3 regions of the Isoptericola hypogeus genome follow, and region 2 is predicted to be linked to each of the others. Evidence: riboswitches for the same ligand, from Rfam matches in the RefSeq annotation. Region 2 holds a riboswitch; each other region holds the start of a gene.
The links. Region 2 has a riboswitch for cyclic di-AMP ahead of ABD254_RS19815 (M15 family metallopeptidase). Riboswitches for the same ligand answer to the same signal wherever they lie in the genome.
Positions count from the first base shown of each region.

Region 1: another riboswitch for cyclic di-AMP. It lies ahead of ABD254_RS14460 (C40 family peptidase); the one in region 2 lies ahead of ABD254_RS19815 (M15 family metallopeptidase).
Region 3: another riboswitch for cyclic di-AMP. It lies ahead of ABD254_RS00955 (C40 family peptidase); the one in region 2 lies ahead of ABD254_RS19815 (M15 family metallopeptidase).

Region 1 covers NZ_BAAAPM010000005.1:392,526-402,469, forward strand. The annotation lists gene ABD254_RS14435 (MFS transporter) at 1-818, shown strand, start outside; gene ABD254_RS14440 (MHYT domain-containing protein) at 864-1,643, opposite strand; gene serC (phosphoserine transaminase) at 1,808-2,959, opposite strand; gene ABD254_RS14450 (iron-dependent transcriptional repressor DtxR) at 3,168-3,899, shown strand; cyclic di-AMP (ydaO/yuaA leader) riboswitch at 4,051-4,218, shown strand; gene ABD254_RS14455 (C40 family peptidase) at 4,222-5,001, shown strand; cyclic di-AMP (ydaO/yuaA leader) riboswitch at 5,238-5,412, shown strand; gene ABD254_RS14460 (C40 family peptidase) at 5,509-6,198, shown strand; gene ABD254_RS14465 (universal stress protein) at 6,371-7,330, shown strand; gene ABD254_RS14470 (endonuclease domain-containing protein) at 7,615-8,367, shown strand; gene ABD254_RS14475 (ABC transporter permease) at 8,426-9,268, opposite strand; gene ABD254_RS14480 (ATP-binding cassette domain-containing protein) at 9,265-9,944, opposite strand, start outside.
Region 2 covers NZ_BAAAPM010000009.1:391,167-401,110, forward strand. The annotation lists gene ABD254_RS19785 (cadmium resistance transporter) at 1-236, opposite strand, end outside; gene ABD254_RS19790 (ArsR/SmtB family transcription factor) at 230-601, opposite strand; gene ABD254_RS19795 (cytochrome c biogenesis CcdA family protein) at 767-1,495, opposite strand; gene lspA (signal peptidase II) at 1,638-2,153, opposite strand; gene ABD254_RS19805 (DsbA family protein) at 2,150-2,809, opposite strand; gene ABD254_RS19810 (hypothetical protein) at 3,006-3,380, opposite strand; gene ABD254_RS19815 (M15 family metallopeptidase) at 3,509-4,246, opposite strand; cyclic di-AMP (ydaO/yuaA leader) riboswitch at 4,473-4,634, opposite strand; gene ABD254_RS19820 (ArsR/SmtB family transcription factor) at 4,797-5,156, shown strand; gene ABD254_RS19825 (heavy metal translocating P-type ATPase) at 5,153-7,240, shown strand; gene ABD254_RS19830 (DF family (seleno)protein) at 7,364-7,675, opposite strand; gene ABD254_RS19835 (DUF2306 domain-containing protein) at 7,891-8,397, shown strand; one part of gene ABD254_RS19840 (IS3 family transposase) at 8,555-8,833, shown strand; one part of gene ABD254_RS19840 (IS3 family transposase) at 8,836-9,729, shown strand; gene ABD254_RS19845 (helix-turn-helix domain-containing protein) at 9,907-9,944, shown strand, end outside.
Region 3 covers NZ_BAAAPM010000002.1:101,819-111,762, reverse strand. The annotation lists gene ABD254_RS00980 (metalloregulator ArsR/SmtB family transcription factor) at 1-530, opposite strand, end outside; gene arsB (ACR3 family arsenite efflux transporter) at 527-1,645, opposite strand; gene trxB (thioredoxin-disulfide reductase) at 1,642-2,670, opposite strand; gene ABD254_RS21410 (hypothetical protein) at 2,922-3,101, opposite strand; gene ABD254_RS00965 (heavy metal translocating P-type ATPase) at 3,108-5,129, shown strand; gene ABD254_RS00960 (M15 family metallopeptidase) at 5,189-6,082, opposite strand; gene ABD254_RS00955 (C40 family peptidase) at 6,194-6,925, opposite strand; cyclic di-AMP (ydaO/yuaA leader) riboswitch at 7,015-7,168, opposite strand; gene ABD254_RS00950 (F510_1955 family glycosylhydrolase) at 7,317-8,273, opposite strand; gene ABD254_RS00945 (DUF305 domain-containing protein) at 8,362-8,979, opposite strand; gene ABD254_RS00940 (DUF6153 family protein) at 9,081-9,530, opposite strand; gene ABD254_RS00935 (MFS transporter) at 9,794-9,944, opposite strand, start outside.

The DNA of each region.
Region 1 (9,944 bases), on a different contig from region 2:
CCGGGCTGCTCATCGCCGCCGTCGGCTCGGGCTGGGTCTTCCTCATCAACGGCGTGACGTTCGGTGCGACGATCCTCGCGCTCGGCGCCATGAACGTCCGGGAGCTGCGCAGCCGCCCGGCCGCGCCGCGTGCCAAGGGGCAGATCCGCGAGGGCGTGCGGTACGTGCGGGAGCGCACCGACATCGTCGTCATCATGGTCGTGATGTTCGTGGTCTCCACGTTCGGCCTGAACTTCCAGCTCACGTCCGCACTCATGGCGCGGGTCGAGTTCGGCCGGGGCGCGAGCGAGTACGGGATCCTCGGCTCGGTGCTGGCCATCGGGTCGCTGACGGGCGCGCTGCTGGCCGCGCGCCGCGAACGTCCCCGGGTGCGGCTGGTCATCGGGTCCGCGTTCGCGTTCGCGGTGACGACGGCGGTGCTCGCGCTCATGCCGACCTACCCGGCGTTCGTCGTCGCCTGCATCCCCGTCGGCCTCGCGTCGCTGACGATGATGACGGCGGCGAACAGTGCGCTCCAGGTGTCGACCGACCCCGTGATGCGCGGGCGGGTCATGGCGCTGTACGTCATGGTCTTCCAGGGCGCGACGCCGATCGGGTCCCCGATCGTGGGGTGGATCGGCGAGGCGTGGGGGCCGCGCTGGTCGATCCTCGTCGGGGCCATCGCCACGTTCCTCGTCGCGGCGGCCGCCACCGTGTGGGCGGTGCGGCGCTGGCACCTGCGGGTGCGTTACCGCGTGCGGCGGCGCCCGCACCTGGAGGTCGTGTACCTCGACCGGGAGCGCGACGCCGGCCGCGTGCCGGCCCCGGCGGCGGCCTGAGCCCGACGCCGAAGGTCGGACGGCGACGGGAGGCTCCTGGGATCGTCAGACGCCGACGCGGGTGCCGCGCCGGCGCAGCCGCTCCTCGAACTCGTCGCGCGAGCGCATCTCGTCCTCGGTGGGCCACATCATCACGATGAAGATCAGCGCGACGGTGAGCGCGACGATCCCGAGGATGAGCGGGCCGAGCAGGTCGATCGGGTTGGTGCCGCCCGGCGGCTCGCCGCCGGCGCCGTGGATCGTCAGCGCGGCCATCCCGGTGTAGTGCATGCCGCTCACGGCCACGCCCATGAGCATCGCCGCGCCGGTGGTGGCGCGCCGGCCGCGCACGTTGACGCACAGCCACAGCGCCGCGGTCGCCGCGACGACGGCGATCACGACGGACAGGGCGACCACCCAGGTGGTGTAGCTCAGGTGCCCGGTCATCCGCATGGCGGCCATGCCCATGTAGTGCATCGTGGCCACCCCCAGGCCCGCGACGACGCCACCCGTGAGCAGCACCGGGAGGCGGTCGCCCGCGAACCCCACGAGGAACAGCCCGATCGCGACGACGACGATCGCCACCAGCGCGCTGAGGATCGTCATCGGCACGTCGTAGTAGATCGGCATACCGGTCACGGTGAAGCCCAGCATCGCGACGAAGTGCATGACCCACACGCCGGTGCCGCCGATCGCGATCGCCCCGATCAGCAGCCAGGCGCTCCGGGAGCGGGCGTCCTTCGAGGCGCGGGCCCGGGACGTCGCGGAGAGCCCGGCCGCCGCCCCGACGCACGAGGCGACGTAGGCGAGCATGGGCGTGATGACCCCGTAGGTGAAGTGGTGCATCTCCGGCATGGTCGCCCCTCCTGGCCGCGTCGCCTGCGCTGTCGGTCGCTGAGCCCGGTGAGGGCCGAGGTAACGTAACAGCAACGATGCCGGGTGAAAAAACCGGAGAATTCGGGCGTGTCGGTAGCAGGGTGTGGTATTGGCGCCGTGGCTTCGGAGGTACCTCAGAGGTGCTCGACGACGTGGTCGACGCACGCCGTGAGAGCCCGCACGTCGTCGGGGTCCACCGCGGGGAAGAGCCCCACGCGCAGCTGGTTGCGGCCCAGCTTGCGGTACGGGAAGACGTCGAGGACGCCGTGGGCGCGCAGCACCCCCACGACCGCGGGCGCGTCGATGCCGGGGTCGAGGTCGATCGTGCCGACGACGGTCGACCGCGCGCCCGGGTCCGCGACGAACGGGGAGGCCCAGTCCCGGGCCTCGGCCCAGCCGTAGAGGGCGCCGGCGGACTCGGCGCAGCGCGCCGACGACCAGGCCAGGCCGCCCTGGGCCAGCAGCCACTCGACCTGCTCGGCGAGCAGCACGAGCGTGGCGACGGCGGGGGTGTTGAGCGTCTGGTCCGCCCGCGAGCTGGCGAGGGCCGTGGTGAGGGAGAGGAACTCCGGCACCCAGCGCCCGGCGGCCTCGGCGCCCGCCTCGACCTCGGCGGCACGCTCGACGGCGGCCGGCGAGCAGACGGCCAGCCACAGCCCGCCGTCCGCGCCGAACACCTTCTGCGGCCCGAAGTAGTAGACGTCGGTGTCGCGGACGTCGACCGGCAGGGCGCCCGCGCCCGACGTCGCGTCGACGAGCAGCAGCGCGCCCCCGGCGCGGGCGTCGGGCACCTGCCGGGTGGGAGCCATCGCGCCCGTCGACGTCTCGTTCTGCACCGTGGCGTAGGTGTCGACGCCGTCGACGGCCTCGAGCAGCGCCACCGTGCCGGGCGCGGCCTCGCGCACCTCGGACGGCTCGAGGAACGGCGCCCGCCGCGTGGCCGCGGCGAACTTGCCGCCGAACTCCCCGAAGACGGCGTGCTGCGCGCGCCGTCGCACGAGGCACGCGGTCGCGACGTCCCAGAACGCCGTCGAGCCGCCGTTGCCGAGCGCGACCTCGTAGCCGTCGGGAAGGTCGAAGAGCGTGGCGAGGCCCTGGCGGACCCGGCGGACCAGGTCCTTGACCTGCGGCTGCCGGTGCGACGTGCCGAGCACCGGGGCCGCCGGGTCGCCCGCCGCGGCGAGCGCGGCGACCTGCGAGGCGCGGACCTTGGAGGGACCGGAGCCGAAGCGGCCGTCCGCAGGCAGCAGCGACGAGGGGATGACGAGGGTCGGCTCGACGGGCATCGGGTCTCCGAGGGCTCGGGGGCGGATCGGCGGCGGGCGGCGGCCCGCGTAGGGGCGGCGCGCCGCCGACGGGTGGGTGACGGACGACGTGGTGCGTGTCGGTGGCGTGGTGCAGGATGGCGCAGGCCCCTGAGGGCGCGCACCAGGACCGGACCTGGGTGGACGCGGTGCGAATAGACTAGGCCCGGGCCTGAAGACGGGAGTGGACGTGACCGACCTGATCGACACCACCGAGATGTATCTCAAGACGATCTACGAGCTTGGCGAGGAGGGCATCCCTGCACTCCGTGCGCGCATCGCCGAGCGCCTGGGGCACTCCGGGCCGACGGTGTCGCAGACGGTCGCGCGCATGGAGCGCGACGGCCTCGTCGTCGTGACGGGGGACCGCCATCTCGAGCTGACCGGGCCCGGTCAGGCCAAGGCGACCCGGGTGATGCGCAAGCACCGGCTCGCCGAGCGGCTGCTCACCGACGTCATCAAGCTCGACTGGGAGCACGTGCACACGGAGGCGTGCCGCTGGGAGCACGTGATGAGCGACCTGGTCGAGAAGCGCCTCGTGACGCTGCTCGACCACCCGCACATCGACCCGTACGGCAACCCGATCCCGGGCCTGTCCGAGCTGGGCGAGCAGTACGAGGACGTCCCGTTCCTCGACGGCGTGAAGTCGCTCCCTGCCGTTCTCCTCGCCTCGCGCGCGGCCGGTACGGCCGCCGACGACGAGGCGGACGGCGGGACGTCGCTCGTGCTGCAGCGCATCGCCGAGCCCCTGCAGGTCGACATCGAGCTGCTCGCGCGCCTCGGCGAGGCTGGCGTGGTGCCCGGTGCGCACATCGCCGCGCGGATCGCCGGCGGGGACTACGCCGTGCAGGTCGAGGGCTCGGGAGTGGTCCTGGAGCTCCCCGAGGACCTCGCCAAGCACCTGTTCGTCGCGGCCCGCTGAGGCCGTCCCCGCGCAGGTCGCGCGGGAATGCCACGGGTGTCGTGACCGGAGCGTGACATCGCGGGCATTCATCCGGTACGGTCGGGGTCGCTCGCCGGAGATCGATCTGGCGGGCGCTCGGACGGACGCCGAACCCTGCCACCGGCCGAGCTCCCACGGAACACCGCACGGCAGGAGCGGGGGACCCACTTTCGGGCGTCGGAGACGACGTCCTTGGGGTGAAGCCGCACGGGTCGGTCTGCACGGCAGACCCGGACGGCCGGGTGCTTTCTCCCACCCGAACCCGACAGCTGACCTCGCAGGCGACAGGAGAGGTTGACACGTGACCGCACGCACCACCCGCGGCCGGCATCGCGCCGCCCGCCGTCCGATCGCCATCGCCACGAACGGCAACGCCGGTCGCCGCGTGGCCGTCGTCGCCACCGCCGGTGGTCTGCTCGTCTCCACGTTCGCCAGCGCGAGCGCCGCCCAGGCCGCGCCGGTGGACAGCGACGCCGCCCACAAGCTCAGCACGGTCGACCTCGGCGCGCTCACCGACCAGGCGCGGCACGCGCTCGAGGCGGCCCCGGTCGTCACGGTGGACGCCAAGGCGAAGGTCGACGTCGAGAAGATCACGGCGAAGATCGCGTCCGAGGCCGAGATCACGCCCGCTCCCGAGCCGGAGCCCGTCGTCGTCGAGACGTCGTACGAGTCCGAGTCGACCTCGACGTCGGCCGACACCGCGTCGCGCTCGGCCGAGCGCGAGGAGGTCTCGACCGCGGCTCCCGCGTCGGCCAACGGCTCGTCGATCGTGTCGATCGCGATGCGCTACGTCGGCGTCCCGTACGTCTCGGGCGGCACCAGCCCGTCCGGCTTCGACTGCTCGGGCCTGACCCAGTACGTCTACGCGCAGGTCGGCATCAGCCTGCCGCGCACCACCTCGGAGCAGCGCTACGCGGGCACGGTCGTCTCCGACCCGCAGCCGGGTGACCTGGTGTGGACCCCGGGCCACGTCGCCATCTACGCGGGCGACGGCATGCAGATCGACGCCCCCAAGCCGGGCGACGTCGTCCAGTACCGCGCCATCTGGCAGTCGAACCCCACGTTCATCCGCGTCGGCTGAGCCGCCGCACCGGCCGCTCGGCGGCCCCACCGACGCCCCGTCGCGCACCGCGCGGCGGGGCGTCGGCGCGTCCGGTCGGCGACCTCCCGAGGGGCCGGAAACGGCCTGTGGACAGGGTTTTCGTGCCCTCTGGTCACCTCCTGTGATCGAAACGTGACATTGACGGCCGGGTCCGCTACGGTTTCAACCACTCGCCGGCCATCTGGTGAGTCTCGACCGGAACGCCGAGCCCTGCCGCCGGTCGGGCACCTTAACCCCAGGCAGGGGCGGGGGACCCACTTCCGGGCATCGGAGACGGTGTCCTCGGGGTGAAGCCGCACGGGTCGGTCTGCACGGCAGACCCGGACGGCCGGGTGCTTTCTCCCACCCGAACCCGACAGCTCACCTCGTAGGCGACAGGAGAGGGAACACGTGAACGCACGCACCACGCGCGCCCGGCACCGTGCCGCGCGCCGTCCGCTCACGCCGCTCAGCGTCGGTACCGCCGCTGCAGGGCGTAGGGCCGCAGTGGTCGCCACCGCTGGCGGCCTGCTGGTCTCGACCTTCGGCGGCGCCACCGCGGCGCAGGCCGCTCCGGTCGACCACGACGCGGCCAACAAGCTCAACACCGTCGACCTCGGCGCCCTGACCGACCAGGCCAAGAACGCGCTGCAGGCGGCTCCGGTCGTCGCGGTCGACGCCAAGGCCAAGGTCGACGTCGAGAAGATCACCGCGAAGGTCGCGGAGAAGGCCGAGATCACCCCGGCGCCCGAGCCGGAGCCCGTCGTCGAGGAGGTCGTGGAGACCGCCACCGAGACGGTGTCGCGCTCCGCGGAGCGCACCGAGGTCCCCGAGGTCGCCTCGTCCTCGTCGCTCGGCTCCCAGATCGTGTCGATCGCCTCGCGCTACATCGGCACGCCCTACGTCGTCGGTGGCTCCACGCCCGGCGGCTTCGACTGCTCGGGCCTGGTCACCTACGTGTACGCCCAGGTCGGCATCGACCTGCCGCACCAGTCGAGCGCGATCCGCTACGCCTCGAACGTCCAGGTCGTCTCGTCGTCCGAGGCGCAGCCCGGCGACCTGATCTGGTCCCCGGGGCACATCTCGATCTACATCGGCAACGGCCAGCAGATCGACGCGTCGCGGCCCGACGGCTGGGACACCCGGGTGCGGGACATCTGGCAGTCCAGCCCGACGTTCCTGCGCGTCACCGGCTGACCTTCGGGCAACCCCGACGCCGCGACCCCCGGCGCTCCGCACGGAGCGTCGGGGGTCGTCGCGTTCCCCGGCGCTTTGCTGTGCCTTGCGCGGACCTTTCGCTAGGCTTGAACGTGCCCGGTCGTCTCGACGGTGAGGCGGCGCAGCGGGCTCGTTCGACGGGAGGCGCGACATGACACGTCCTGAGGTCGTCCTGGTGGGGGTCGACGGCTCGGCAGCGAGCCTGCACGCTCTCGACTGGGCCGCCGCGTACGCGCGGCGCACCGGGTGGGGTCTGCACGTCGTGTGCAGCTATTCGCTCCCGTCGTTCACCGCGGCCTCCCTGGACGGCGGCTACGCCGCGCTCGACGACTCCGCGATCCAGGAGGGGGCCAAGGCGGTCCTGGCGGAGGCCCAGGCCCGGGTCGCCGGGGCCGGTGTCCCGGTCACGGCCACGGTCGCGTCGGGCGACGCGGCAGGCGTGCTCGTGGAGCAGTCGCGGGAGCACGCGCTGGCCGTGGTGGGCACCCGGGGCAAGGGCGGGTTCACCGAGCGGCTGCTCGGCACCGTCTCGTCCGCGCTGCCGGCGCACGCGCACTGCCCCACGGTCGTCGTGCCGTACCGCGGTTCCGGGTCGGGCGCGTCGACGGACCCCGACCGGCGCGACGGCGACGTGGTGCACGAGGTGCGTCGCATCGTCGTGGGTGTCGACGGGTCCCCGTCGGCGGAGGTGGCGCTCAAGCACGCCGTCGCGCAGTCGCAGGTCTGGGGGGCGGAGCTCGTCGCGGTCGCCGGGGTGCCGCTCGCGGGCGGCGCGGGGGTGCTCGCCTGGCTGCCCTCGCAGATCGACCACGAGCAGGTGCTGGCCGACGTCAAGGCGGGACTGGACGTCACCGTGGACCGGTTCGAGGCCGAGAACCCGGGGATCACCATCAAGCGGCACGTCCTGGACGGATCGGGGGCCGAGCTCCTCACCGAGTTCTCGACGGGCGCCGACCTCATCGTCGTCGGGTCGCGCGGTCGCGGTGGCTTCCGCGGCCTGCTGCTGGGCTCGACGAGCCAGGCCGTGCTGCACCACTCGGCCTGCCCGGTGCTCGTCGTGACGCGCAAGTGCGACGAGGAGCTGCGCGAGGACGCCGAACCCGCCGCCTGACGCTGTGAGCATGATTTTGGCCCGCTTTCGCCACGGAAAGCGGGCCAAAATCATGCTCACAGCGGGGGCTGTGGATCGGCCGCACGAGGGACCGCAAGCCACGGCACTCTGCGGGGATGAACGCGTTCGACACCCCGTCGTCGGGGCCGCTCACCGTCCCCGACGCCCTCCGTGCGGGGCTGACCCGCAAGCAGCTGCGATCGACGAGACGGTGGCGATCGCCGTTCCACGGAGTTCGGGTTGCCGCGGGCACGCCGGACGACCTCGTGTCACGGTGCCGTGCCTTGGCGCCGCTCCTCGACGACGGCGTCGCGTTCAGCCATACGACTGCGCTACGGCTGCTCGGGGTCGAGATCCCCTGGACCGTCGCCGACGACACGAGAATCCATGCGGTGACCTCGCGGGTGCAGGACCGGCCCCAGCGCGGCGGTGACGACATCGTCGCGCACTGGTCGCGCCAGACGTTCCTCGAGACCGTCGAGCTCGAGGGGCTGCTCGTCACGTCGCCGGCGCAGACGTTCGTGCACGTCGGCGCCGGACTCCTGTTGCCGGACGACGTCGTGGTGCTGGGAGACGCGATGATGCGCCGAAAGGGCCCGCTCGTGACACCGGCCGAGCTGGCCGGGATCGCCGAGCGCACGCACAAGGTCAAGGGAATCGTGCGGGTGCGCGAGCAGGTCGAGCGGATGTGCCCGGGGACGGACTCGTCGACCGAGACCCGGACGCGTCTTGCCCTGACGGCCGCGAATCTGCCGTGCCCGGAGGTGAACGGCGTGGTCACGGCCCCGGACGGGACCTATGTGAAGCGGGTCGACATGCTCTACCGAGCTCTCAAGGTCGCGATCGAGTACGACGGCGACCAGCATCGCACCGACCCGGCGCAGTGGCGGGACGACGTCCGCCGGCGCCGGATGCTCGAAGCCCTCGGGTGGACCGTGATCGTGGTCGTCGCGGACGACCTCCGGGACCCGACGGAGCTCGTGGCGCGCGTCCGGGTCGCGATCCGGCGTGCGCGCGCGGCGTCCCCACTGTTGTGAGCATGAGTTTGGCCCGGTTCCAGGACCGGAACCGGGCCAAATTCATGCTCACAACACCTCAGTGGCGGGTGCGGTACAGCCGCATCGTGATCGGGCCGAAGACGGCCGTGAGCACGACCGCCGACACGAGCACCCAGATGATCTCGCCGCTGTCGGGCTGCCCGGCCATGAGCCCGCGGACGGCGGTGACCAGGTGCGAGACCGGGTTGATCTCGACGAACCGCTGGAGGGCCGCAGGCATCGTCGACGGGTCCACGAAGATGTTCGACGCGAACGTCAGCGGCATCAGCACCATCATCGACACGCCCATCACGGAGTTCGGGGTGCGCAGCAGCAGCCCGAGGATGGTGAAGATCCAGCTCAGCGAGAACGCGAACACCAGCAGGAGCAGCACGCCGAGCAGCACGCCGACGAACCCGCCGTCGGGACGGAACCCGAGGATCAGGCCGAGGCCGATGGTCATCACCGACGCGATCAGGTAGCGCACCTGGTCCCCGAGCAGGGCGCCGACGATCGGTGCGGGGCGCCAGATCGGCAGCGACCGGAACCGGTCGAACACCCCCTTGGTGATGTCCGTGTTCAGCGTGTACCCCGTGTACACGGTCACGAAGACGATCGTCTGCACGAGGATCCCCGGCAGCAGGAACTGGATGTACGTCGACGTGGAGCCCATCAGGGCCCCGCCGAACAGGTACGTGAACATCAGCGTGAAGATGACGGGCGAGACGAGCACGTCGAACAGCTGCTCGGGCACGTGCTTGATCTTCAGCAGCGCGCGCCACCCGAACGTCATCGTGGTCGACACCGCCGACGGGCGTGACGGGCGCTCGTCGAGCGCTACCGCCTGCCGCAGGCTCGTCGGGGTGATGGTGGCCTCGTGGTCGGTGGACTGGGTAGTCATCGGGACACCTCCTCGGCGGGGACACCGGCGTCGCGGCCTGCGCCGCTCCCGTCGTCGGCGGTGTCGTCGTCCGGCAGCGGCCTGCCCGTGAGCGTCAGGAACACCTCGTCCAGGCTCGGCTGGCCGAGCGAGAACTCGGGGACCGCGATCCCGGCCTCGGCGAGCGCGGGCAGGACGTGCGCGACCGCGTCCGCGCCGTCGTCAGGGACGCGCGCGCTGAGCGCGTACGGGTCGGTCGGCAGGGTGGGGGAGGTGCCGAGCAGCCGCTCGACGATCGCCGCCGCCTCGCCCCGGCGCGCGGAGTCGGCCAGGCGCAGGTCGACCGCGCCCTGACCGACGGACCGCTTGAGCTCGCTCGTCGTGCCCTCGGCGATGACCTTGCCGTGGTCGATGACGGAGATGCGGTCGGCGAGCTGGTCCGCCTCTTCGAGGTACTGCGTGGTGAGCAGCACCGTGGCGCCGTCCTCCACGAGCACGCGCACGATGTCCCACACCTGGTTCCGGCTGCGGGGGTCGAGGCCGGTGGTGGGCTCGTCGAGGAACAGGACGCGCGGCGCCAGCACGAGCGAGGCGGCGAGGTCGATGCGTCGCCGCATGCCGCCGGAGTAGGTCTTGACCTGCCGTGCGCCGGCGTCGGACAGGCTGAACGCCTCGAGGAGGCCCTCGATCCGTCGCC
Region 2 (9,944 bases):
GGGATCAGACCAAGCAGCCCGACCCACTCGTCCGGCACGATCGTCAGGCCCAGGGCGGCCAGGAAGCTGACCGCGATCAGGGTGATGAGGCCGAGGTACTGGCCCGCGACGATCTGCCACCCACGCAGCTGCGAGGTACCCCTTGCCGCGACCGCGAACAGGACGGTCAGCACCACGATGTCGTCGAGGTTGGTCGCGACGAACAACCCGGCCGCGGCCGCGATCGTGCTCAGCACGCCGACACCTGCCCGTCGACCCCATACGTCGGGCACAGCGCTACCGCGCTGCCCGTCGCCGCGAGCAGTGTTTCGGCTCCCGCGAGCATGTCCAGCAGCTCGGGGCGGGCCAGGGAATAGAACACCCGTCGCCCCTCCATGCGCCCCTCGACCAGGCCGCAGTCCTTCAAGCACGCGACGTGCGAGGACACCGTCGACTGCGCGAGGCCGAGATCGCGTGTCAGCTCCGCGACCCGCGCCTCCCCGACCGCGAGCCGGCGCACGATGGCCAGCCGCGCAGGGTCGCCCAACGAGCGGAACAACGCGACTGCCGGTTCGACATCGGCCGTGCTGGCAGCACGCACCCCAACATCTATGATCGTCATGGACCGATGATAACCGATCCGTATCGATCATCGGAATCAGGGCTGCGCGGAGCTTTCGTGGTCGGGTTTCCTGGCCCAGGGTGCCGCTCGAGCGCGCGCCAGGTGTGGACGTTGGAGCCGCCCTACTTCTCTGGGGGTCGTCGTAGTGCCGCATCGGCCGAGGGGTCAGATCGGCGTGACGAAGCCCTTCACCCAGGCCTGGACGGTCGTCATCAGCAGCGACCAGGCGCCCGTGACCATCGCGAGACCGACGAGCATGAGGACGACTCCGCCGGCGATATTGATGGTGCGCAGGTGGCGGCGCAGAAAGTCTGTCGAGCGGTGGGCCCACCCGAAGCCCCAGGCGATGAGCCCGAACGGCACGCCGAGCCCCACGCAGTAGGCGAGGCCGAGCAGTGCGCCCCGCGGCGCCGATGCGGCGTCGATGCTCAGTGCTGAGATCGCGACCAGGGTCGGGCCCAGGCAGGGCGCCCAGCCCAGGCCGAAGACCACGCCGAGCATCGGCGCGCCCGCGATGCCGACACGCGGCGTCCAGGACGGGCGCACAACACGTTGCAGCGGTCCGATCTGCCCGACGAACACCAGGCCCATCACGATCACGAACACCCCGAGGATGCGGATCAGCGGGCCCTGGTACTGCAGCAGCCATGCCCCGAGCGCGCCGAACAGCGCGCCGTAGGCGACGAACACCACGGTGAACCCGGCCACGAACAGCCCCACCCCCGTCACCAGGCCCCGCCGGGAGGCCTGCTGACCCATGCCTCCGATGTAGCCGAGATACCCCGGCACGAGCGGCAGGACGCACGGGGAGGCGAAGGACACCAACCCGGCGAGGAGTGCGAGGGGCACCGCCAGCACGAGCCCGCCGGAGAAGACCACCTCCGGGATGCTCATCGGGCCAGCCCCTCGCGGCTGTCGATTTCGTGTGCGCCGGCATCGGGGAGTACCCGATGCGCAGCGACGGAGCGCAAAGCGACGACGGCCCCCGCGCATGCCACCGCGCGCTGCACGAGCGCGCCTTGCAGTCGCCGCCGGGTCACTGCGCGGCCTCCTTCGTGTCGGTGCTGTCGGGGCTGCCGGCAGTGAACAGGCTGGCGACGACCAGTGCGACCGCACCGAGGGTCAAGAAAGCGTCGGCGAGGTTGAAGGTGGGAAACCAGCCGGTGTGCAGGTAGTCGGTGACGACTCCGTCACCGGCGCGGTCGACGAGGTTTGCGACCGCGCCGGCCAACATGGCGGCCAGCGCCAGCCGGACGGGCAGGGTCGCGGTGGGAGCGGTGCGCCAGGCGAACACTGCGAGCCCGGCGACGATCACCCCGGTGACGCCGAGCACAACCCCGCTGGGCAGGGTGTCACCGAGACTGAACGCCACGCCGGGGTTGAACGCCAACCGCAGCTGGATGACCCGCAGATCCACCACCGTGCCGTCAGCTAGGGCCCGGACCGCCCAGGCCTTCAGACCGAGGTCTACGGCCGCCAGCAACACGACGGTGGCGGCCAGGGCGACACGGGCTCGGATCGCCCTCGTACGGGCGGGATTCTGCACATTCATCGGGCCAGCGCCTCCTGCACAACCTGGACGAGTTCCTCCGGGCTGGACACCTCGAGCCGCTTGCCGTCGAGGAAGAAGGTGGGTGTGCCCTGCACGCCGAGCGCCCGGCCGGCGTCGAAGTCGCGCTGGACCCGCGCGGCGACCTCGGGATCGGCAACGTCCGCCTCGTACTGTTCCATGTCCAGGCCCATGTCCTGGGCGAAGCCGCGGAAGACGTGGGCCTGGGAGTCGCGCTGCTCGCCCCACTCGGCCTGGGTCTCGTACATCCGCTGGTACATCGCCTCGAGCTGGCCCTGCCGGGCGGCGGCCTCGACCGCCACCGCGGCGTTCGTCGAGTTCGCGTGCGACGGAATGGGGAAGTACCGGATGGCGAGAGTCAGCTCATCCCCCTGGGTGGCCCGCACCTCCTCGACGGCAGGGTAGAACGCGCGGCAGGCCTCGCACTCGAAGTCGAGGAACTCCACCAGGACGGCCTTCTCGTCCTGCGCCTGGTTCACGATATGGGTCTCGTCGTTCACGACGGCGGGCGCATCAGCCCCGGACGCCCCCGCCACCGGGTCGGCAGAGCTGCGTGAGCCCACGATCCAGACGATGAGGCCGATCACGGCGATGACAGCGATGACAAGTACGGACTGCAGGACACGGCGAGTGGTCATGGGTTCCTCGTCGTTCGAAGGGGTGGCGGCAGCGCACGGCGGAGCCGATCCCGGGGGCTCGAGGGGGCAGGGGTCGACGAACCGGCCTCCTCGTTCGCGGGACGCTGAAAGGCCTCACTGGCGGCGCCCCGAGACGCGGGCGGTCACGCCCGGGCCGTGCGATGTGCGCGGAAGCTCGCACGGCGGCTCGGGACCGCTACGTCCGGCTGACACCCCAGCTGCGCGGGTCCGGCCGAGCGGGCTGCCAGACGTCGGGCGCTCTCCACCGGAGCCCGCCGGGATGCGGCATCTCGGTCGTCCAGCGGCGCAGCGGACTGCGGTGCGCCGTGAGCAGCGTCGTGGCCACGATCAGCGCACACAGGCACAGCAGGGCGAGGCCGCCGTCGTGGTGACCGGCGGCCGATCCGGCTGACGCGTGCTCGACGAGTGCCGCCCCGTGCTCTGCGCCGATCCCGGAGCCTGTGCCGTGCATGGCCGCGATGCTCACGCCGGGGTTCGGCATCGCCGCCGGGCTCGCCGAAGCCGAGTCGGCAACTGTCAGGCCAAGCACGCAGGCGAGCGTGAGCAGCATGATCCCAAGCACGCACCGCGCTGCGGTCGTGGCGGCGGGGTGTCGGGTCGCGGCAACCATGGCGAGAGGGATCCTAAGGCGTGAACCTGACTCGTCGATCACAGTCCGTCAGGGCGCAGGCGTCCGGGTCAGGACTCTTGTGCCGCGACGGCGTCGACGAACTCCCAGTGCCACGGCTCGTACTTCGAGCCGCCTGGACGCGCCCAGTCCGGGTTGTCCCAGCCGGAGGCCTGCGCCTGGTCTGCGAGCCAGTCCCATCGCTCCCCGGCGTAGGTCTCGGCGCACAGATCGACCGCGAGGCCCCAGCCGTGGTTCGACGTGCCCGGTGTGGCGGCGAGGTAGCCCTTTGCCGCCTTGGTCGCGACCTGCTGGTCGTAGGACCGGTAGCCGTCGGAGATGCACATCGACTCGCCGAACCGGGCGACGTAGGCGTCGTTCAGCTCAACCAGCGCCTCGGCGGCGTCCGCGCGCACCTCTTCCGCTCCATCCCAGGGCGAGCACAGCTGGTCGTCCGGGACCTGCCCGTTGGCCGACCCCTCATCGACGGCGACGTCGCAGCCGGGCAGCGCCCCGCCGTTGTCAGTCGCGGCGGCAGCATCCTGTTCCTGGGGTGCGTCCGAGGCCGCCCGCGGTGACGAGGCCGGCTTCGGCTCGGGAGGTGCCGGCTCGATCTTGATCTTCAGTCGCTCTTCGGTCCTGGAGATCTTGGCGGACCGGTCGACGACGATCGGCGGGGCGGCATTGACCGGCTTCGAGGCCTCGCTCGCTCCCCGTGCCTGAATGTCAGCGTTCTGCCCGAGCGTCTCGGCGTGGGCGTGCTGAGGCTCGCCGGTGGTGATCGCAAAGGCTGCCGTCGTGGCGACCATGGCGGCGACGCCGAGGCTGCCGCCCAGGAGGCGGGTGCCGGCTCGCGTACCGGGCCTGCGGCCTTCGGCATGTCGGCCGCGTGCGGCGCGGCTGCGAGGCGGGCGGGCCTGTCGGCCCTTCGGCGGGATGGTGTGGCCGTGCCTCATGCGAGACCGCACAGCTGTCGGCCCGCGGCGGGCGCGAGATGGAATTCGGGCACAGGGCACGGGTGAACGCAAACGCGCATCGATATCTCCTGGCGCCTGCGAGGTTAGCTGTCGGATTCGGGTCGGAGACTGACCCGGCCAGCGAGCGTGCTCGCGTGGCTTCACCCCGAGGGCGCCGACCTGCGGCGCCCGAAATGTGGTTCCCCCGTCCCTGCCGGGAGTTGATCAGCACGCAGCGGCGGCAGGGCTCGGCGCCCGCCCGTGCACCCCGCGATTGCGAGGTGGAGCGAATGTACCCGACGACGACCCGAGAAGTCACAAACAGATAACGCCGCTCGACTCACGCTCATCGGGGCCGGCCAACCCTGGCCATCGATACAGCCCTCCATGTACTGTTCATCGCATGCTGAACACTGTCGACCGCATCGAGGTGATGGGCAGGCTCGGCCGGGCCATGAGCGACCCAACCCGGGCGCGCATCCTGGAACGCCTGCTGGCCGGACCGGCGTATCCCGCCGACCTGGCGGCGAGCCTGGACCTGTCGCGCTCCAACGTGTCCAACCACCTCGCATGCCTGCGCGGATGCGGGCTCGTGCTCACCGAACCCGACGGGCGCCGCACCCGGTACGCCATCGCCGACCCGCACCTGAGCGCCGCGCTCGGAGAGCTCCTGCGGGTCGTCCTCGACGTTCGCGACGGGCGCGAGTGCGCCAACCCGCTGTGCGAGGTGCCCGGCTGCACCGCCTGCGAGGTCGGGGCATGAGCCGCGAGTGCTGCGGCCCCGACGAGCCCGAGGACCGTCCCACGCTCCTCGCTCTGGGCTCCGCGCCTGCCGCGGTGGGGACGACCGGCTCGGTCGAGTCGTCGACTGGCGCTGACGGGTCAGCCCGCGAAAGCCACGACGAGGAGGACGCGCGAGAAGAGCTCACGCCGTGGTGGCGCGACCATGCACTGCTGCTGCCCGCGGTCTCCGGAGTCCTGCTGGCCGCCGGCTACGTCCTGGAGTGGAGCGGCCTCGAGGTGCCCGCCGTCGTCGTCCAGGCCGCGAGCCTGCTCGCTGGCGCCTGGACGTTCGCACCCGGCGCCCTGCGACGCCTGCTGCGCGGGCGCCTCGGCGTCGGGCTGCTCATGACCATTGCCGCCGTCGGCGCCGTGGCGCTCGGTCACGTCGGCGAGGCGGCCGCGCTGGCATTCCTGTTCTCGATCGCGGAGGCCCTCGAGGACCGCGCCATGGACCGCGCACGGCACGGACTGCGCGCGCTCCTGGACCTCATGCCCGAGACGGCTCGTATCTCCCGGCTGTCGGGCGATATCGACATCCCCGCCGACCAGGTGCGCGAGCTCGACCTACTCGTCGTGCGCGCAGGCGAGCGGCTGGCCACCGACGGCGTCGTGACCTCGGGGCGAAGCTCCCTGGATACCTCGACCATCACCGGAGAGTCCATCCCGGTCGAGGTCGGTCCCGGCGACTTCGTCCCCGCCGGCTCCATCAACGGCACTGGAACCCTGCAGGTCGAGGCGACCGCCGACGGGCGCGACAACTCCCTGACCACGATCGTGCGCCTCGTCGAAGAGGCGCAGGCGCGCAAGGGCGAACGCGCACGCCTGGCCGACCGCATCGCCCGGCCGCTGGTCCCCATCGTGCTGGTGGCAGCCGTCCTCGTCGCCGTCTGGGGCTTCGTCATCGGCGACCCCGGGACGTGGGTCCAGCGAGCCCTCGTCGTCCTGGTGGCGGCCTCGCCCTGCGCGCTGGCGATTGCTGTTCCCGTCACCGTGATCTCCGCCATCGGCGCCGCCAGCCGCTTCGGAATGATCATCAAGTCCGGAGCAGCGTTCGAAGAGCTCGGCACGGTTCGAGCCGTCGCCATCGACAAGACCGGCACGCTCACCCTCAACCGGCCCGAGGTCGTCGAGGTCATCACCACCCCCGGAACCACACGTGAGCACGCCCTCACGCTGGCAGCAGCCCTGGAAGCCCGCAGCACCCACCCCCTGGCCGCGGCCATCCTTGCCGCCGCGCCGACAGCCTCCCGCACCGACGACGTTGAAGAGCTCCCCGGCCGCGGCCTGCAAGGCACGGTCGACGGCACACCCGTGCGCGTCGGCACCACACGCTGGATCGATGCCGGAGACCTCGAGCCGCACGCCGCGACCCTCGAAGAGCAGGGCATGACAGTCGTCGCCGTGGAAGTAGGCGATGCTCCCGTCGCACTCATCGGAATCCGCGACGAACTACGCCCCGAGGCCGCCCAAGCCGTCCGCCAGCTGACGGACGACGGCGTCCGAGTGATGATGCTGACCGGGGACAACGAGCGCACCGCGCACGCCCTGGCCCGCGCGGCGGGCATCACCGACGTCCGCGCCGCACAGCTCCCGCAGGACAAGGAACACGCAGTCCGCGAGTCCGCCCAACGAGTTCCGACAGTCATGATCGGCGACGGCGTCAACGACGCCCCCGCGCTAGCCGCCGCCAACGTCGGGATCGCGATGGGCGCCGGCGGCTCGGCCGCAGCAATCGAGTCCGCCGACGTCGCCTTCACCGGCAGCGACCTCCGCCTCGTGCCCCAGGGCCTGGCCCACGCCCGCCGGGGCCGGCGAATCATGACCGGCAACATCCTGCTTGCGCTCGCCATCATCGTCGTGCTGTTCCCGCTCGCCCTGTTCGGCGTGCTCGGGCTGGCCGGCGTCGTCCTCGTCCACGAGATCGCGGAGGTCGTGGTCATCCTCAACGGCCTGCGCGCCGCACGAGGTAAGGCCGCGCTGCCCCCGCTGCTGCATCCCGGGAACGCCGCGCTGTCGCGCAGCACGCGCCACGGTGCAGCTTCCGCGCCCGACCTGCATCGCTGACCCGGCAGCTGCAAAGCGCACGGGCACACAGGAGAGGCTTCGCAACGTCCAAAACCCGATTCTGACGCGTCTCAGAAACGGTCAGTTTTGGAGCGGCGCGCAACCTTGTAGGAATCGGCCAGGTCAGCGGCCACTGTGGTTGACGAGGGCGGCCACCAGCGCTTCATCGTCAGGGACCCCTCGAAGCCCGTCGGCCGTGGAGTAGACGCGGCACGCGACACCAGGCCGTGCCGTGGGCACCGGGAAGACGTCGCGCCCGTCGACGTGGAACGAGGGCGAGCCCACGAAGCCCCGTGCGAGTGCCTGCGCATCGTCAGCAACGACCGTGGTCGAGACGACCGCATGGATGCCCGCGCGGTCCAGCGCGCGGTCCAGCGCGGCCCGGGCTCGGGCCTCGTTCGGGCACTCATCGACGACAAGGAGCTCAACCTTCATAGGTCGATTCTCGCGCGTCGCGACGTTCTCCGGGGCTCCCGTCGGGCCGGCTCATACAAGGCGGGGCGCAGAACCCGGCGCTTGTCGGCGGTGCAGAAGGAGGTTCTGCGGCGCCCGAGAAACGGTCGGCCTTGCGGTTTCGCACAACCTTGGGGGGTGACCAGCGAGGTGGCGACGGTGGGACGCTGGGGAGGGGCTCGAAGTCGGAGGCGACCATGATCGACATCCCGGGGTTGCCGGAGCCGGACGCGGGTCCGGTGTTCGACCTCGCGCTGCTTGTGCATGTCGCCGCGGGGCTGACGGGGGTGCTCGCGGGGTTGGTCGCGATGCTCGCCCGCAAGGGCGGCCGCTGGCACATCACCGCGGGGCGCGTCTTCCTGGGTGGGATCGTCGCCCTCTTCGGGTCGATGGTCGTGATGGTGCTGATCCGCTGGCCCGCAACGGTGCATCTGGCCGTCCTCGGCGGGATCGCGTTGGCCGCCGTCTTGCTCGGGTGGCGCAACCGGCGCCGCGGTGAGAGCGACGGCGTGCATATCGCGTGGATGGGCCTGGCGTATGTCGCGATGCTGACCGCGTTCTACGTCGACAACGGACCGCACCTGCCGGTGTGGGAGCGGCTGCCCGACTGGTCGTTCTGGGTCTTGCCTGCGGCGATCGGGGCACCGCTCACGGCCTGGGCGATACGACGACATCGCCCGCCGTCCATCCCCCCGGGAGCTTGAACCCGCGCCATCGACCGGTGCCGGTTGAACGGGGGCGACGCCGGGTCAGGCCATCGGGATCACCGCGCGGTACTTCCCACCGGTGGTCGGGACTGCTGCACGGATAGGTGACACCTGACCTGTGGTGCCTGCGGGCGCTGCTGGAAGGATGTGTCCCGTGCCCAGACCCCATCCCAAGGAGTTTCGCGACGACGTCGTGGCGATCGCCCGCCAGGGCGAGTCCACGGTCAAGCAGGTCGCGAAGGACTTCGGCATCAGTGAGTCGTGCCTGCGCAACTGGTTGCACCAGGCTGATGTCGAGGACGGCGCGAGGCCCGGCGTGTCCGCGTCGGAGTCCGCCGAGCTGCGCGAGGCAAGGAAGCGTGTGCGGCTGCTGGAGCAGGAGAACGAGGTCCTGCGCCGCGCCGCGGCGTACTTCGCCCAGGCGCACCTGCCGGGAAAATGACCTACCCGCTCGTCCGTGAACTTGCTGCTGACGGTGTCCCCGTCGCGGTGACGTGCCGGGTCCTGGGCCTCGCCCGCCAGCCGTACTACCGGTGGCTCGCCAACCCCGTGAGTCACCGTGAGCTCGAGCAGGCCTACCTCGCGAACGCCCTGTTCGACGCCCACCGAGACGACCCGGAGTTCGGCTACCGGCTGCTCGGCGACGAGGCCCGCTCGGTGGGTCACAAAGCGTGTGACCGCACGATGTGGGCCCGGTGCGCCGAGGGTGGCTGGTGGTCGGTGTTCGGCAAGAAGCGCGGGTCCAAGGGCGGGAAGAAGCCCGGCCCACCCGCGCACGACGACCTCGTGCTCCGGGACTTCACTGCCAGTGAACCCAACGAGCTGTGGCTGACCGACATCACCGAGCACCCCACCGCCGGCGGCAAGGTCTACCTCTGCGCGATCAAGGACGTGTACTCCAACCGGATCGTGGGGTACTCCATCAGCGACCGCATGAAGTCCTCTCTCGCGGTCGACGCCCTGAACTCCGCGGTCGCCCGCCGCGGCATCGACGGCAGTCAGGTGGCCGGCTGCATCGTGCACTCCGACCGCGGATCCCAGTTCAGGTCCAGGAAGTTCCTGGCCGCGCTGCGCCACCATGATCTGGTCGGATCCATGGGCCAGGTCGCCTCCGCGGGCGACAACGCGGCCATGGAGTCCTTCTTCGCCCTGCTGCAGAAGAACGTCCTGGACCGGCGTCGCTGGACCACCCGCGAGGAGCTGCGGATCGCGATCATCACCTGGATCGAACGCACCTACCACCGACGTCGCCGCCAGCAACGTCTTGGACGCTTGACCCCCATCGAGTACGAAGCAATCATCACGACTCAGGTCGCACTCGCCGCCTGACAACCGCTGTCACCTATCCGTGCAGCAGTCCCGACCGCGTCGCCGAGGTCGTAGCGCACGATCGGTTGGGTGCGGTTGGCGAGGTTGGTCAGCAGTGCGGTGTGGGGTGTCGCGCGTCAGACTTAGTGGCAGGACCCGTTGCTTGCGGGTCCGACCTGCGAAGGAGTCTGATCGTTCATGGCAAGACCACCAGCCGTTCCGGCTGAGGAGAAGAC
Region 3 (9,944 bases), on a different contig from region 2:
CGGGCCAGCGCCGTGTACGACTCGCGCACCGTGCGCAGCACAATGTCGCGGGCCAGGTCGGGATGCGTGGCCGCGAGGTCGGCGGCGAGCCGGTCCAGCGCGGCGTCGGCATCCTCGAGCCCGGTCAGGTGCGGGTGCTCGCCCAGGGCGTCCAGGGCTGCCGGCGCGAACGACTCGAGCAGGGTGCTGATCGCGGACTTGTAGCCGGGGGTGATGCGGTACCAGACCCAGGTGCCGCGCCGCTCGGAGGCGAGCACGCCGACGTCGCGCAGCACCTTGAGGTGGTGGCTCACCGTGGGCTGGGACACGTCGGTCAGCTCGGCCAGGTCGCACACGCACGCCTCCCCGGCCGGCGCGGTGGCGATGAAGGACAGCATCCGCAGCCGCAGCGGCTCGGCCAGCGCCTTGAGCGTGGCCGCGACCGCGCCTGCGGCCTCGGTGCCGATCGCGTGGGCCTCGATGCGGGGCCCGCAGTCCGAGTCGCGCACCGTCAGCGGCACGCGCTCCTCGGTGGTGTCGGTGGTGGTCATGACCTCACCTCGTCCAGCTCTCGTGCGGGCGGCTCGATGGCGTAGGGGTCGACGGCGAACCAGCGCCGGGCGACCCAGAGGGACACGTAGACCAGGCCCACCAGGACCGGGACCTCGATGAGCGGCCCGACGACGCCGGCCAGCGCCTCGCCGGAGGTGGCGCCGAAGGTGCCGATGGCCACCGCGATGGCGAGCTCGAAGTTGTTGCCCGCCGCGGTAAACGCCAGCGTGGTCGTGCGGGCATAGCCGAGACCGAGGAACTTGCCGAGCACCATGCCCAGGCCCCACATGACGGCGAAGTACACCAGCAGCGGCAGCGCGATGCGCACGACGTCGAGCGGGTTCGAGGTCACGGCCTCGCCCTGCAGGGCGAACAGCAGCACGATCGTGAACAGCAGCCCGTACAGGGCCCACGGGCCGATCTTCGGGACGAACCGCTCTTCGTACCAGTCGCGGCCCTTGGTCCGCTCGCCGATCCAGCGCGAGGCGAAGCCAGCCACCAGCGGGATGCCGAGGAAGACCAGCACGTTGAGCGCGATCTGCCCGATCGAGACGTCCAGTCCCTGGGTGTCGAGGCCGAGCCAGCCGGGCAGCACGGTCAGGTAGAAGTAGCCCAGCAGCGAGAACGCCACCACCTGGAAGACGGAGTTGATCGCCACCAGGACGGCGGCGGCCTCCCGGTCCCCGCACGCGAGGTCGTTCCAGATCACGACCATGGCGATGCAGCGGGCCAGGCCGACGATGATCAGGCCGGTGCGGTACTCGGGCAGGTCGGGCAGGAACGTCCAGGCCAGGGCGAACATCAGCGCCGGGCCGACGATCCAGTTCAGCAGCAGGGAGCTGACCAGCAGCTTCTTGTCGCCGGTGACCGAGGCGACCTTGTCGTAGCGGACCTTGGCCAGCACCGGGTACATCATCACCAGCAGCCCGAGTGCGATGGGGACGGAGATGCCACCGACCTCCATCGAGGCCAGCACGTCCGACAGGCCCGGGACGAAGCGGCCCACCAGCAGGCCACCGACCATGGCCAGGCCGATCCAGGCCGGCAGCCAGCGGTCCAGGGTGGACAAGCGGCGGGTCGCGTCCGCACGGGCGGTCGTCGTGTCGGCGCTCACCGAGCCGCCTCCCGCGCGTCGGCGTCAGCGAGGGCGGCCGGAAGACCGCTGGGGTTTGGGGCCGCAGGGGTGCCAGCGCCCTCGGCGTCGGCCAGCCCGGTGAGGAAGGCCTGGGCGTCGAGCGCGGCGGAGCAGCCGGAACCGGCGGCGGTGATGGCCTGGCGGTAGGTGTGGTCGACCGCGTCACCGCAGGCGAAGACGCCGGGCAGGTTGGTGCGGGTCGAGCGGCCCTCGACGAGGATGTAGCCCTCGTTGTCCAGGTCGATCTGGCCCTTGACGAGGTCGGTGCGCGGGTCGTGACCGATCGCGACGAACAGGCCGGTGGTGTCGAGCTCGCGCTGCTCGCCGGTCACGGTGTCGCGCAGGGTGATCCCGCTGACCTTGGAGTCGCCCGCGATGCCGACGACCTCGCTGTTCCAGGCGAACTCGATCTTCGGGTCGGCCTGGGCGCGGTCGGCCATGATCTTGGAGGCCCGCAGCGAGTCGCGCCGGTGCACGATCGTCACTTTCGAGGCGAAGCGCGTGAGGAAGGTGGCCTCCTCCATCGCGGAGTCCCCGCCGCCGACGACGGCGATGTGCTGGTCGCGGAAGAAGAACCCGTCGCAGGTGGCGCACCACGACACGCCCCTGCCGGACAGCTGCTTCTCCTCGGGCAGGCCGAGCTCGCGGTACGCGGAGCCGGTCGCGAGGATGACGGCGCGGGCCTTGAAGGTCTCGCCGCCGCCCGTGACGACCGTCTTGACGTCGCCGGTCAGCTCGACGCTCTCCGCGTCGTCCCACAGCACGCGGGCGCCGAACTTCTCGGCCTGCTCGCGCATGGCCTCCATGAGGTCGGGACCCTGGATGCCGGTGGGGAAGCCGGGGAAGTTCTCCACCTCGGTGGTGTTCATGAGGGCTCCGCCCGCGGTGACGGAGCCCGCGATCACGACGGGTGCCAGACCGGCACGCGCGGCGTAGACGGCCGCGGTGTAGCCGGCCGGGCCGGACCCGACGATGACAACCTCGTGGACCTGCTGTATCGACATGCCTCTATATTGACATGGACCGATGCAGCCTGTCACACCCCTGTCAGAGCCGACCGGTTCTGAGGCGCTGGCAAGCCGTCACCAGACGTTGCGGGCCCACTCATACCGGGGAAGGGTATGCAGAGGCATGAGGAAGGAATCAGATGGCTACCCGCCGTTCGCACCACGAACCTGAACGCCCACCTGCTGGCGATGCCGATGGCAGCCAGGGGGAACCTGTCCGTCACGTCCAGGCCTCGCGTGGGACTCACTCAGATCATGGTGCGCCTCGTGAGGGTCGCGGTCCTTCTGGTCACCATGACGGAGAGCTCGATCATCAGGGGCACGCTGTCCATCTGGGTAACGAGCGCCACGAAGGCGATCACGCCGGCCACACCGGCCACACCGGCCACACCGGCCACACCGGCCACGCGGGACATGGCGCGGACCATGTGGCGATGTTCCGGCGGTTGTTCTGGATCATGCTCCTGATGGCCGTGCCGACCGTGCTGCTCAGCGATATGTTCGCGGGCCTGCTGAGGTACGACCTGCCGGACGTCGCGGGCCTGGCGGTCGTGTCGCCCCTGCTGGGCACGGTGATCTACCTGTGGGGTGGTTGGCCGTTCCTGACCGGCGCGGTCTCGGAGGTTCGAGCGCGCAAGCCCGGAATGATGCTCTTGATCGGGATGGCGATCACTGTCGCGTTCGTGGCCTCGTGGGGCGCGACCCTGGGGGTTCTCTCGCACGAGCTGGACTTCTGGTGGGAGCTGGCGCTGCTGGTGGTGATCATGCTGCTGGGCCACTGGCTGGAGATGCGATCCCTCGCACAGACGTCCTCGGCGCTGGATTCCTTGGCAGCACTCTTGCCGGACGAGGCGGAGAAGGTCAGCGGCGACCAGGTGGTCAAGATCGCGCCGGCACAGCTGGAGCTCGACGACGTCGTGATCGTCAGGCCCGGCGGTCGGGTGCCCGCCGACGGCGACGTCGTCGAGGGTAGTGCCAGCGTGGACGAGTCGATGATCACTGGAGAATCACGGCCGGTGTTGCGTGAGGTCGGGGACCCGGTCGTCGCGGGTACGGTCGCCACGGACAACGCGGTGCGTGTGCGCGTCACGGCGGTCGGCGAGGACACCGCCCTCGCGGGTATCCAGCGGCTGGTCTCCGAGGCGCAGTCCTCGACAACGCGCGCTCAGCTGTTGGCGGACAAGGCGGCGGGCTGGCTGTTCTGGTTCGCGCTGATCGCCGCGATCGTCACAGTCGTCGTGTGGAGCGTGGTCGGTAGCCCGGATCTGGCGGTGGTTCGGGCGATCACCGTGCTGGTGATCGCGTGCCCGCACGCCCTCGGGCTCGCGATCCCTCTGGTCGTGTCGATCTCGACCGAGCGCGCGGCGCGCGGCGGCGTGCTGGTCAAGGACCGCGGCGCCCTGGAGCGCATGCGAACGGTCGACGCCGTGCTGTTCGACAAGACCGGCACGCTGACCAAGGGTGAACCGGTGTTGCGCGGCATCGTGACTGTCGACGGCACGGAGGACGAGCTCGTCGCCCGAGCGGCCGCGGCCGAGTCCGACAGTCAGCATCCGCTGGCCCGGGCGATCCTGGACGCCGCCGAGAGGCGCGGTCTGGAGGTGCCGCAGGCGTCCGACTTCAGCGCTTCGACAGCTGTCGGTGTGTCCGCCACAGTCGGGGGTCGGACGGTTGCCGTCGGGGGGCCGAACCTGCTTGCCGAGCACGGAGCCGTCTCCCTCGCCCAGGCCGGCGAGTGGTCCGAGCAGGGATCCACGGTGCTGCACGTCTTGATCGACGGGCAGGTCGTGGGTGCCCTGGCGTTGGCGGACGAGGTGCGTCAGGAGTCTCGCGAGGCCGTGGACGCGCTGCATGCCCTCGGCGTCCACGTCGTCATGATCACCGGCGACGCTGAACCCGTGGCACGCAGCGTCGCCGCCGAGCTGGGCATCGACCAGGTCTTCGCCGGCGTGCGCCCCGAGAACAAGAGCGAGAAGGTCCTCGAGCTTCAACAGCAGGGCCGCACCGTGGCCATGGTCGGAGACGGTGTGAACGACGCCCCCGCTCTCGCTCAGGCGGATGTCGGGATCGCCATCGGCGCAGGCACCGACGTCGCCATCGCCTCGGCCGGAGTGATCCTGGCCTCGGACGATCCACGGTCGGTGCTGTCCGTCATCGAGCTGTCGCGCGCGGGGTATCGCAAGATGAAGCAGAACCTGTGGTGGGCCGCCGGGTACAACATCGCGGCCGTGCCTCTGGCAGCCGGTGTGCTGGCTCCCGTGGGCTTCGTCCTGCCCATGGAGGTGGGCGCCATCCTGATGTCGCTCTCGACGATCGTCGTCGCGGCAAATGCCCAGCTGCTGCGACGTCTCGACCTCACTCCTTCGGCGTCTGTCGCTGCCGCCTATCGGTCTGCGCCCCAGCGCACTCAGCCGTCCACACCGGGCGTCGACACCCGGCAGGTGCCCGCGTCGTGAGAGCGGGCGGGCGACCAGCCGCCATCTGGCCGGTCAGGTCGCCCGCCCGGGTGCATGCCTCAGGACTCGACCTGGGCGACTTCCTCAGTGAGCTCCCAGTGCCACGGCTCGTACTTCGAACCGCCCGGGCGCGCCCACGGGGGGTTGTCCCACCCGAAGGAAGGCGCGTTCTCGGCGAGCCACGACCAGCGTTCACCGGCATAGGTCTCCGGGCACAGATCGACCGCGAGTCCCCATCCGTGATTCGAGGTTCCGGGGGTGGCCGCGAGATAGCCCTTCGCAGCTTTCACGGCGACCTGCTGATCGTAGGAGCGGTAGCCGTCAGTGATGCACATCGGCTCGCCGAATCGCTCGGTGTAGGCCTCGTTCACCTCGGCCAGCGCTACGGCTGCGTCGGAGCGCACGTGCGTCTGTCCGTCCCAGAGGTCGCACAGCTCGCTCGAGGGCACCTGGCCGTTCGACCCGGTCCCGGTGGCCTCGCCGCTGCAACCGGCGAGGGCCGGTTCGGGTTCCGGCTCCGGTGCGGGCTCGGGTTCCGCCTTCGGCTCCGGAGCGGGTGCCGGAGTGATCTTCACGCGATCGACGCGTTCCTCGGCGCGCGAGATCTTCGCCGACCGGTCGACCACGATCGGCGGCGCGGCGGGGACTTCAGTGCGGGCCGCCGGGTCGGAGGTGGTCTCTTGTGTCGTCGTGCGTTCGATGGCGGAGGCCCGGCGGCTGCTGTCGTTGTCGGCGGTGGCCACGGTGAACGAGGTCGTGGCCGTCACGGCGATCGCGAGTCCGATGCCGGGGCCGAGGGGCAGGCGGCGGGCCGGGCGCAGGGTTCGCCGGCGGGCTGCGCGTGTGGCGGACGGCAGGAGGCTGGCGTGTCGTCCCTTGGAGTGGCGTTCGCTGCGGCTGGATGGCCTGCCGGAGGAATCGGCAGACGGGTTCTGGGTGTGGGCGTGCTTCATCTGAGTCCTTTTTGCGGCAGAGTGGTCGCGTGGCTCATGCGGGCAGACGTCGGTCTGCCCCACGTGCGCTCGACCCTGCGCGGCGCGAGCTCGTGCAGGGTCGAGCGATCGTCAACTCATCCGCAAGAAGGTCGGGTTGTCCTGCCAGATCGACCGGTACCGGACCGTCTTTCCGGGGACCGGAGCCTCGACCTGCATGTCACCGCCGGCGTAGATGGCGATGTGGCCGGGGCTCCAGATCAGGTCACCCGGCTGTGCTTCCTCGCGCGAGACGACCGTGCCAGCGTCGCGCTGGCCCGAGGAGGTCCGCGGGATGGAGATGCCCGCCTCGGCGTACACGTACGACGTGAACCCGGAGCAGTCGAAGCCGGATGGGGTCGACCCGCCCCACTGGTAGGGGACCCCGAGGTACTGCATCGCGATCTCCACGATCGCTGAACCGTTGGCCGCGTCCGGGATGTCGGGGGCCGCTTCCTGCGTGGGCCCTGCCTCGGCCGGTCCGGGGGCCGCGGCGGCGCGCTCAGCGGGCTGGCCGTCAGCGTCGGCTTCCGGGCCCGGAGCAACCTCCGGCTCCGGCGCGGGCTCGGGTTCCGGTTCGGGTGCGGGCGTGATCGTGCCCACCGCTGTCTTCTCCACGGTCAGGACGGCGTCAGCAGGCACCGCGACGGCAGGCGCCGCCGTCAGTGCCTGGCGGGCCTGGGCAGTGATGGCATCGAGCCCGGCCGCGCTCAGCGCCTTGCCGTGGTCGGTGGCAGTCTCGGCTCCAGCGGGAGCGCCGAGTGTCGAGACGAGCACTCCCGAGCCGGCCAGGGCCAGCGCCCCGCGGCGTGCGACGGTGCTCACGCTCGTTCCGGCAGCCCGCGTCAGCGTGGTCAGTGGGGTGATCGGGGCGCGAGCGGCGCGATGGCGCCCGCGAGGAATCGGTGAAGCCATGGTCATCTCCTGACGCCTGCGAGGTTAGCTGTCGGGTTCGGGTCGGAGACTGACCCGGCCGGCGGGAAGATCCCGTCCGGCTTCACCCCGAGGACGCCGCAGCGCCCGTGAGTGGGTCCCCCGTCCCTGTCATGACGTGTGCGTGTTGCCCAAAGCGGTGACAGGGCTCGGCGTCCGCTCGGGCGCCTCGCAGGGCTGCGAGGTGGGGAGAACATACCCCGCGTCGCCCCCAATGTCACGGATTGATAACAGTGCCGGAGGCAAGCGTCGGGGGCCGGCGTCGGCGCGCTCGTCCGCGGCCTCATGAGATCTCCACCAGCGACACCCATGTGGCACCAAGATCCGGGCTGGACATGATGCGCTTCTCGGTGGCGACTACCAGATTCGTTGTGGCATCGGGGCTTGGGGCGGTCGTCATGGCCTCGATCGCTCCGCCTGCGGCGGTGCCGTGCGACCGCCAGCCGGTGGCGGACGGTGTAGCCGTCCAAACGAGGCCGTTGGTGTCGATCCCGACGATGTCCCCGCTCGCTTGGGTGTCCACGAAGACCAGTAGCGGAGCATCCGCGAGCTTGGAGAAGGACCGGGCCCCGTCCTGGCTGATCTGCACACCATCGGGTGTCGTCGCGAGAATCTGGTCCGGATCGTCGGCGAGGAACGCCAGGTCGTGGGCCGGGATCGTCGCGCCGCGATCCCAGGTCTGGCCGGCGTCGTTGCTCAGGAACATGGTGGAGCTGGCCGAATCCAGGCCGGCGATGCGTTCCGCCCCTGAGTCACTGGTTGCGGTGAGGGCATGGAAGTCGACCTCGCCACCCAGGGACACCGACTCCCAGGTCTGGGCGCCGTCGGTGCTGCGGATGAGCCCGAGGTTCGGCGTGGCGAGGTCGGGTGCCTCGCCGGGGCCGGGATGGCCGGATGCCAGGAGGTCGCCGTCAGGGGCGAGCGTCATGCCCATCGTGTCCTGCATGCCGGAGCCGATGCGTTGCGGGGCGGCCTCGTCCCTCGCGGGCGGAGTGGTCGGGTCCGGCAATGCCCAGACCCCTGTGTGGGTGGCCGCGTACAGGGAACGGTCCTGCTCGTCGAAGACGAGGGCATGTAGGTGGGAGAAGTCGGCCCGGCTCAACGAGGTGCCGGAAGCCGTCGCCGCACCGCCCGACTGGGCCGGGGACGAGTCGCCCGGCGGCGTGGAGCAAGCGGTCAGGGTGAGCAGCAACACGACGGTCGCTGGGATGCGGGCGGGTATGCGGGCAGGGGAGATCATCACACGTCCTAGCGCGCTCGAGGATGGGAGGAGCGAACCGAGATGGTGCGCCGGCGTCGATGACGGCCGGCGCACCACCTCCTTCTGGTTACTTCTCGGACAGGAGCTCGTCCATCGTGGAGATCTCTGCCTGCTGGGTCTCGACGATGCGCTCTGCCATGGCGACCGCGTCCGAGTTCTCGCCCGCGTCCACCTCGGTCTGTGCCATCGCGACGGCGCCCTGGTGGTGGGAGATCATCTGCGACAGGAAGAGCCGGCCAGCCTCGGAGCCGCTGGCGTTCTCAAGGGCTTCCATGTCGTCGGCGCTCATCATCCCGTTCGTGGACCCGTGGTCCATCGAACCCATGGAGTCCATCGAGCCGGACTCGGGGACCGGTGCGCCCCACTGCTCGAGCCACTCGGTGAGCTGCTCGATCTCCGGGGCCTGGGCGTCCTTGATCTGGGCGGCGAGGTCCAAGATTCGCGGGTCGATCCCCGACTTGTCGGCGATCAGGTCCGACATCTCTACCGCCTGCTGGTGGTGCGGGATCATCATCTGCGCGAACTCGACGTCCGCATCGTTGAACGGCGCCGACTCGGCGGGCGACTGCTCCGCTGTCGGGCTCGACATGGTGGACATGTCGTGCGCGGGCTGCTGCGTGTTCGAGCACGCGCCGAGCACGGCCACGGCGGCGACCACGAGAGCAGGCGCAAGGGTGCGCTTCATCAAGGTAGGGCCTTTCTTGGGTAGATCCACTGCCGGACCATGGGTGGTCCGACATCGGCGAGTTCCGACGTGTCGAGGCTCGACACATCGGCTCAGGGGACCTACGTCCGAGAAATGCCCAGGGCATGCAGCGACGGGGCGCTGGAGAAGACCACGCGCGAAGGCGATGCGGTGCGAGGGCCAGCACGCGTCCAACCGACCACGAAAAACAGCCTGCGCACCGGAACCGTCAGCGTCAGCAGCACGACGAGCACCATCAGACACATCGCGGTCATCAACTCGTGTCCGCCACAGCTGTGGTCGCACGGCTGTGACGCGTCGCCTGAGTGATCGATCGCGCTCACCTCTTGCCCGTGCCCGGGGTCCGCCGGGTCGGCGTTCGCACCGGCGTCGACGTGCTTCGTCGCTACCGGCGCGCCGTGGGCGGTCGACGAGCCGCTCATCGCGTGCATCGTCACCACGCCGAGGACGAGCATGACGATCATGAGCGCAGCACCCAAGCGCCGCCGAGGATCGGCGAGCAGCGACTGGAGGGTGCGAAGCGCGTGCATGACGAGGTCCAGGCTAGCGAATCTCGAACAGCCCATCCGACACTCCGACGTTGCCCGGGACTTTGGTATCAGAGCCGTAGACCGCGATCGTGGCCCTGGGGTGATGCGTCGACGGTATTGCGCGGTGGGGGCCGAGACCCGGTGTCGACGTAGCCGGAACGACCAGGCGCGGAGCTGTTCGAGGCTTCAAGTGAAACTGACCGAGTCTGTGGTGCCTCGGAATCGGGTTCTGACGGTCTTGAAGCCTCCCGGGAGAGGCGCCCCTACTGTTGCTCCGCTGCGGTTGCCTGCTGACCTCGGAGAAGGGCGAGGGCGAGGACGGCGGCGGCGAGGAGCACACCGGAGGCGACCGTGAGGGCGGTGCTGTATCCGGCCACGAGTGCCTGGTCGGTAGCCAGCGCGGCGTTGGCTGGG